2 linked regions of the Gemmatirosa kalamazoonensis genome follow. The main gene of each other region encodes a partner of the protein of the gene in region 2 in a complex. Links are inferred from orthologs where the notes say so. Each region holds a gene or a part of one and is shown on either strand. Other genes may lie near its edges.

Evidence for each region. Proteins that work in one complex are often made in the same cells at the same time.
Region 1: the proteins of J421_RS05315 (region 2) and mnmG are in contact, whole or in part, in a solved structure (PDB 9HIP), measured with the Escherichia coli proteins. The link is inferred for Gemmatirosa kalamazoonensis from one-to-one orthologs.

Annotation. Positions count from the first base shown.
Region 1 is NZ_CP007128.1:1,316,132-1,319,451, forward strand. Bases 1-2,908 are described here. They hold mnmG (tRNA uridine-5-carboxymethylaminomethyl(34) synthesis enzyme MnmG), read left to right. Parts: upstream 1-447; coding sequence 448-2,370; downstream 2,371-2,908. Other genes in these bases: J421_RS05800 (alpha/beta hydrolase), read right to left, coding at 1-306; J421_RS05810 (SIMPL domain-containing protein), read left to right, coding at 2,487-2,908. Also shown: more of J421_RS05810, read left to right, coding at 2,909-3,209. UniProt on the Escherichia coli protein: NAD-binding protein involved in the addition of a carboxymethylaminomethyl (cmnm) group at the wobble position (U34) of certain tRNAs, forming tRNA-cmnm(5)s(2)U34.
Region 2 is NZ_CP007128.1:1,201,993-1,205,664, forward strand. What follows is about bases 458-3,304. They hold J421_RS05315 (tRNA modification GTPase), read right to left. Parts: upstream 2,541-3,304; coding sequence 1,374-2,540; downstream 458-1,373. Other genes in these bases: J421_RS05305 (DUF2268 domain-containing putative Zn-dependent protease), read left to right, coding at 458-930; J421_RS05310 (P-loop NTPase family protein), read right to left, coding at 1,066-1,410; J421_RS05320 (MBL fold metallo-hydrolase), read right to left, coding at 2,621-3,304. Outside these bases: more of J421_RS05305, read left to right, coding at 1-457; more of J421_RS05320, read right to left, coding at 3,305-3,433; J421_RS05325 (porin family protein), read left to right, coding at 3,585-3,672. UniProt on the Escherichia coli protein: Exhibits a very high intrinsic GTPase hydrolysis rate. Involved in the addition of a carboxymethylaminomethyl (cmnm) group at the wobble position (U34) of certain tRNAs, forming tRNA-cmnm(5)s(2)U34.

The DNA of each region.
Region 1 (3,320 bases), 110 kb from region 2 along the record:
CGGCCCGCCGTGCAGCAGCACGAGCGGCTCGCGTGCGGCGGGCCGCGTGCGCGCCGGCAGGACGACCACGCGGAGGCCGAGCGTGCGCCTAACGGTTCCCGCGGAGTGCGCGCCGACGCGCCGCTCGGGGACGCGGAACGTGCCGCAGCGCGCCGGCTCGAACAGCGAGACGAGGAAGCACGGATGCAGCCGCAGCCGCTCGGCGGGTGGCGCGTCGACGGAGGGCGCGGGATTACACGCCGCGAGGCAGGCGGCGACGAGGACGGCGAGGCTCGTCGTGCGTCGGGTCGCGGGCGCGGCGGTCATGCGCGTGATCGGCGGCGTCGGGGATCCATGGCGCGTCGCGGCGATGCGGTGTGTCGCGCACCGGCTCATATCCCCAATCGGGGGGCGCCGTTCCAGAACGATGTTCGGCATCGGCCGGCACGCGCCGTTAGCTTCCAACGCATGTCGTGGCTGGAAGCGGAGTTCGACGTCATCGTCGTGGGCGGCGGACACGCCGGCACGGAGGCCGCCGTGGCGGCGGCGCGGCTCGGCGCGCGCGTCGCGCTCGTCACGAGCGCGCTCGAGACCATCGGTCAGATGTCGTGCAACCCTGCGATCGGCGGGGTGGCGAAGGGCACGGTCGTGCGCGAGGTCGATGCGCTGGGCGGCATCATGGGACGCGCGACCGACCGGGCGACGCTGCAGTTCCGCATGCTGAACCGGAGCAAGGGGCCCGCGGTGTGGGCCCCGCGCGCGCAGTGCGACCGGGGGCTGTATCGCCGGGCCGTGCGGACCCTGCTCGAGCGACACGCGAACCTCCTGACGATCCAGGGAACCGTGGCGCGCCTGATCATGGACGACGGCCGCGCCGCGGGGGTCGAGACGCTGGAGGGGCGCCGGTTCGGCGCCCGCGCCGTGGTGATCACGACCGGCACGTTCCTGCGCGGCCGCATCCACATCGGCACCACGACCCAGATCGGAGGCGGTCGCGCCGGCGAGGCGCCGACGACCCATCTCGCCGAGCAACTCGAGGCGGCCGGCCTCACCGTCGCGCGCTTCAAGACCGGAACGCCTCCCCGGATCGACGGCCGTAGTGTCGATTTTACCCGGGTGGAAAAGCAGGAGAGCGAGCTCGGGGCGTTCGCCTACCGGTGGTCGCACTTCGAGGATCCGGGGCTCGAGCCGCTGACGCAGCTCCCGTGCTTCATCACCCATCTCGAGGACGCGGGGAAGGAGATCATCGCGACCCACATCGGCGAGTCGGCGATGTACGGGGGCGCGATCGCGTCGCGTGGGCCGCGCTACTGCCCGTCGGTCGAGGACAAGATCGTGAAGTTCCCCGAGGCGGCGCGCCACCAGCTGTTCCTCGAGCCCGAGGGGCTGGAGACGACGGAGATGTACGTGAACGGCCTCTCCACGTCGCTGCCGGCGGAGGTGCAGCTGCGGACGCTGCGCACGGTCCGTGGGCTGGAGCAGGTGCGGATGACGCGCGCCGGGTACGCGATCGAGTACGACTACTATCCGCCGACGCAGCTCGGCCTGACGTTCCAGGTGCGCGCGGTGCCGGGTCTGTACTTCGCCGGGCAGATCAACGGCACGACGGGGTACGAGGAGGCGGCCGGGCAGGGGGTGCTCGCGGGACTGAACGCGGGGCTCGCGGCGCTCGGTCGGGGCGAGCCGCTGGTCCTCGGTCGGGAGACCTCGTACCTGGGCGTGCTGGCCGACGACATCGTCACGCGCGGCGTCGACGAGCCGTACCGGCTGTTCACGTCGCGCTCCGAGTTCCGGCTCACGGTGCGTCAGGACAACGCGCTGCGGCGGCTGGCGCCGGTGGCCGAGCGGCTCGGTCTGTACGACGCGCCGGAGCGGGCGGCGGTGGCGCGCCGGATGGAGCGCGAGGACGCGCTCACCGAGACCGCGCGCCGCACGACCATCCGTCCGGAGCAGGCGGCGGCGCTCGTGGAGCGAAGCGGTACGGCCCCGCTCTCGCATGCCCTGAAGGTCGCGGAGCTCGTGCGCCGGCCGGGGATCGGTCTGGCCGAGCTCCTGGCCGCGGCGGGCGCTCCGATCGACGAGGGCGGTGAGGCCCTCGTGACCGCGGAGCTCGAGCTGAAGTATGCCGGGTACTACGTGCGCGAGCGTCGGGCTGCGGAGAAGCTGCAGCGCATGGGCGGCTTCGCGCTCGCGGCGGAGCTGCCCTACGAGACGATGCGGTCGCTCACGATCGAGGCGCGCCAGAAGCTGTCCGCGCAGCGACCGATGACGCTCGCGCAGGCGGCGCGCATCCCGGGCGTGACGCCCGCAGACCTCCAGAACCTCGTCATCGAGGTGGAGCGCTGGCGGCGCGCCTCGGGTCCGCGGGGGCTCGTCGGGCAGCAGGGGTGACGGACGCCGGCGCGGCCCGGGCCGTCGCCGATGTGCAAGTCGCCGCCCCGACGACGTCTCCCTGGAGGAGGCGTGCGACGATGGCCGCCTCCCCTTCACACAACCTCGGAGCATCCATGCGTCTTCTCTCGTCCATGCTGATCCTCGCTGTGGCCACGCACGCGCTCGGGGCGCAGCAGCCCGCCGCGCCGACGCTGCAGCGCGTTCCAGAGATCGCGGTGAGCGCCGTCGGGGAGACGGAGGTCACACCCGATCGCGCCCGCGTGTCGATCGGCGTCCAGACCCAGGCCCCCACGGCCGCCGACGCGGCGAGCCGGAACGCGACGCTGCAGCAGGCGGTGATCAACGCCATCATGGCGCTCGGGATCCCTGCAGAGCGCATCTCGACCCAGGGGTACAACGTCTACCCGGAGCAGACCTACGACAACACGACCCGGCGAAGCCGGATCACGGGCTACAACGTCCAGAACACGGTGGTGGTCGACGTCTGGAAGGTGGAGCAGGTCGGCGCCGTGCTCGATGCCGCGCTCTCGAAGGGGGCGAACCTGGTGTCGTCGCTCGCGTTCTACTCGTCGCAGGAGGACGTCGCGCGCCGGCGCGCGCTCCAGAACGCGGTCGCGCGCGCCCGCGCCGACGCCGAGGCGATGGCGGCGGCGGCCGGCGGGCGACTCGGCGAGCTGCTCGAGCTCACCTCGGGGATCTCGTACGCGCCGCCGCCGCGCCCGATGATGGAGATGGCGCGCGCGGCCGCGGCGCCGGCGGCGACGCCGATCAGTGAGGGAACCCAGACGCTGAACGCGCAGGTGAGCGCGCGCTGGCGGTTCGTGCCGGGTACCTGAAGCCGGCGCGTCCGTATCCGGACGTGACCGTAAGCGCACGGCGGGCGGGACGTTTCACGTGAAACGCTCCGCCCGCCGCTTTTCCATGGTAGAGCCCGATGCGTTCGAAAC
Region 2 (3,672 bases):
CTGTTGCCCGACTTCCTCGCCGTGCTCGACAGCGAGGACCGCGTCGCGGCCTATCGACGCTACTTCGAAGCGCACCGGCCGCTGCTCGCCGCGTACTGGGACAACTACGTCGTCGACCCCGACGGCGCGCACTTCGAGGAGGTCGTGCGCGCGACCGTGGGCGCCGACCGTGACGATCTGCGCGCGATGCTCGAGCGCACCGACGTCCTCCGCCTCGCCGCCGACGCGCACGACCGCACCGCCGCGATCCTCCAGAGCGACGCCGAGGTGGACGTCGTCGTGATGGTCGGCGTCGGCGCGGCGAACGCGGGAGAGCTCGTCGTCGACGGGCGCGGTACCGCCTTCGTCTGCCTCGAGCACTTCACGAGCGTCGCGAACCCGAGCACGCAGGGCCTCGGCCTGGAGCCCGATCTCATCCCGCTGTGGATCGCGCACGAGATCACGCACGCCGTGCGCTACACGTCGCCGACGAGCCGCAGCGCGATGCGCTCGCTCGTCGCCGAGGCCGGGGGCTACTACTCGTACTGGGAGACGGGACGGCGTATTCCCCTGCGTGAGCACCTCGTGAACGAGGGCCTCGCCGTCGAGATCTCGCGGCTCGTGAGCCCGGGGCACGCCGCGTGGGAGTACTTCGGCTACGGCCGCCGGCAGTACGCGCGCGTGCGCGAGCTCGAGCCGGCCATCGCGCGCGCCGTCGCCGCCGACATCGACAGCGCGGGGCTCGGCCTGCGCCTGCGGTGGCTCTCGGGCGGCATGAGCGACGAGGCGCGGATGGCGGAGCGCCACATCCTGCCGGAGCGCAGCGGCTACTACGTCGGCTCGCGGCTCGTCGAGCCGGCCCTCGCCGCGCGCGGCGCCGCGTGGGCGGTGCGCGCGTCGGCCGAGGAGCTCTCCGCCACGGGGCGGCCCACCGCGGTGGCGACCGCCTAACGGCTGGTGAGGCGGCGCTGATGAATCGGCGCTGGTGAGGCGGCTCTGATACGCCGGCGCTGACACCACGCGTGATCAGCGCCGCCGTTCCAGCGCCGAGGTATCGGCGCCGAAGCATCAGCGCCGCCCCATCGATCACTTCCCGACGCAGAACGTCGAGAACAGGCGCCCGAGCACGTCCTCGACGTCCACGGCGCCGATGATCTCCTCGAGCGCGCCCACCGCCGCGCGGAGGTGCACCGCGGCCACCGGCGCCGGCAGCGCGTCGGCCTCCCACGCCTCGACGAAGCGCGCGAGCTCGTCGTGCGCCTGCGCCAGCGCCGCACGGTGCCGCGCGCGCGTCACCAGCGGCGTGTCCGCGGCCGGCACCCCGCCGTGGCGCGCCGCCACCGCGCCGACCGCCGCCGCCACCAGCGCGCGCAGCCCGCGCCCGGTCACCGCGCTCACGGCGATCGGCGGCGCGTCGGAATGGTTAGGCACCGTGGCCGGCGCGGCGCCATCGTGATCTCGGGGGGGGGCCCCAGCGCCCCACCGCCGCGCGCGTCACGCGAATCGCGCGAATCGCGCTTCGTCCACACCCGCACCACCGGCGCGTCGGTCAGCTCGCCCACCCGCGCCGCGGTGCGCGCGACGTCCTCCGACGTCTCGCCGCACGCGAGCACCACGTGCGCGCGCCGCACCCACCGCTCCGACAGCTCGATCCCCGCGCGTTCCACGACGTCGCTCGCCTCGCGCAGCCCGGCGGTGTCGACGAGCCGCAAAGGCCACGACCCGGACACGGCACCCGCTTCCGCAGTCTCGAGCTGCACGTCGATCAATACCTCCAGCGCGTCGCGTGTGGTTCCCGGCACGTCGGTGACGATCGCCCGCGCCTCGCCGGCGAGCGCGTTGAACAGCGACGACTTCCCGGCGTTCGGGGGACCCGCGATGACGACGAGCGCACCGTCGCGCACGATGTCGCCGGCGCTCGACGTGGCGAGCAGCGCGTCCACCGCGGCGAGGGCATCGCGCGCCGCGCCGCGCACGCGCGCGCGCGGCACCGGGCCGTCGTCCTCCTCGGGGAAGTCGATGTCGTACGCGATGAGCGCTTCGACGTCCAGCACCCGCTCGCGCAGCTCGGCGACGCGGCGCGACAGCCCGCCGTCGAGCTGCGCGAGCGCGGCGCGGCGCATGGCCTGCGTGCGCGCGTCGATGAGGTCCGCGACGGCCTCGGCCTGCGCGAGATCGAGCTTGCCGGCGAGCACCGCGCGACGCGTGAACTCCCCGGGCAGCGCCTCGCGCGCCCCCGCCGCGACGAGCGCCGCGAGCACCGCCGTCGGCGCCGTCGCGCCCCCATGCGTCGACAGCTCCACGACGTCCTCGCCCGTGTACGAGCGCGGCGCCGGGAAGGCGGTCACGAGCGGGCGCTCCACGAGCTCCCCCGTGTGCGGATCGCGCGCCTTGCACAGCGTCGCCGTGCGCGGCGCGAGCGGCCACGGCGCGAGCACCCGCGCGGCGACGTCGAACGCGTTAGGCCCGCTCAAGCGCACGAGCGCGATCGCGCCGCGCCCCGGTGCGGTGGAGATCGCGGCGATCGTGTCGTCGGAGCCGGGGACGAGCGACGCGGACATGGGAAGAACGTAAATGCGTGATGCGTATTGCGTAGCCGAGTCCTGTTTTCTGTGGACAGGACTCAGCTACGCGATGCGCATTACGCATTCGCCGTTTCCACGTCGAGCGACTGCCCCGGCTCGATGATGCGCACGTCCTTCGCGCGCGCGTGGTTAGGCAGGTGCGCGCGCAGCCGCTCGATCGCGTCGTGCGCGCCGGAGGTGAAGTGGTTGAACGTCCCCCAGTGGTACGGCACGAGCAGACGCGCCTGGAGTCGCTCGAACAGCTCCAGCGCGTCCTCGTACGTGAGGTGGCCGGCGCGGAACGATTTGCGCTTCCACTCCGGCGGGTGGCCGATCGGCAGCAGCGCGACGTCGAGCGGGCGGTTTCCCCCAGCGGCCGCGCGCACGCGCTCGGCCAGGTGGTGCGTCGTCTCGGTGAGCGCGGTGTCGCCGGCGAAGAACACCGTCCCCTCGTCCGACTCGAGCAGGTACATGTTCGCCTCGTCGCGCCACCGGTCGAAGCCGTAGCGCGCCGCCGCGTGCGTCGCCGCGGCGGCGTGGAGCTTCACGGCGGCGGCGATCGGCACCGTCGCCCCCGCCTCGACGCCGCGCGCCTGCTCGAATCCCTTCGCCACGAGCCACCGCGCGATCGCCGGCGGCGCCCATATGGGCACCTCCTGCGGCAGCGCACGGAGCGAGTCGAACGACAGGTGGTCGACGTGTGCATGCGTGACGAGCACGCCGTCGAGCCGCGGCAGGTCGGCGAGCGCGATCCCGGGCGGCGCCACGCGGCGCAGCCGCCAGCCGATCGCGAAGCGGCCGAGCGCCGCGTCGAAGTTCGGGTCGGTGAGCAGCGTGGCGCCGCCAAGCTGCAGGAGAAGCGTCGCGTGGCCGATGTAAGTGATGCGCATCGTCGATCGGGCTCGGGGTTTCGCCCCGCTTCTGCGCATCGCATGCCTGATTGCCTTATCTGCCGAGGCTGCCTAGCCTGAGGGCCCGGCACCGGCGGCGGCGATGCGGCCGCGGCGGTGCCGCGCATCTCAGATGATGGACGGAAACCGCATGAACAATCGATCGATCGCCGCCGCGTGCCTCGCGCTCGCCGCCTCGGGCACCAGCGTCGCCGCCCAGACCGCGCCCGCCCCGCGCG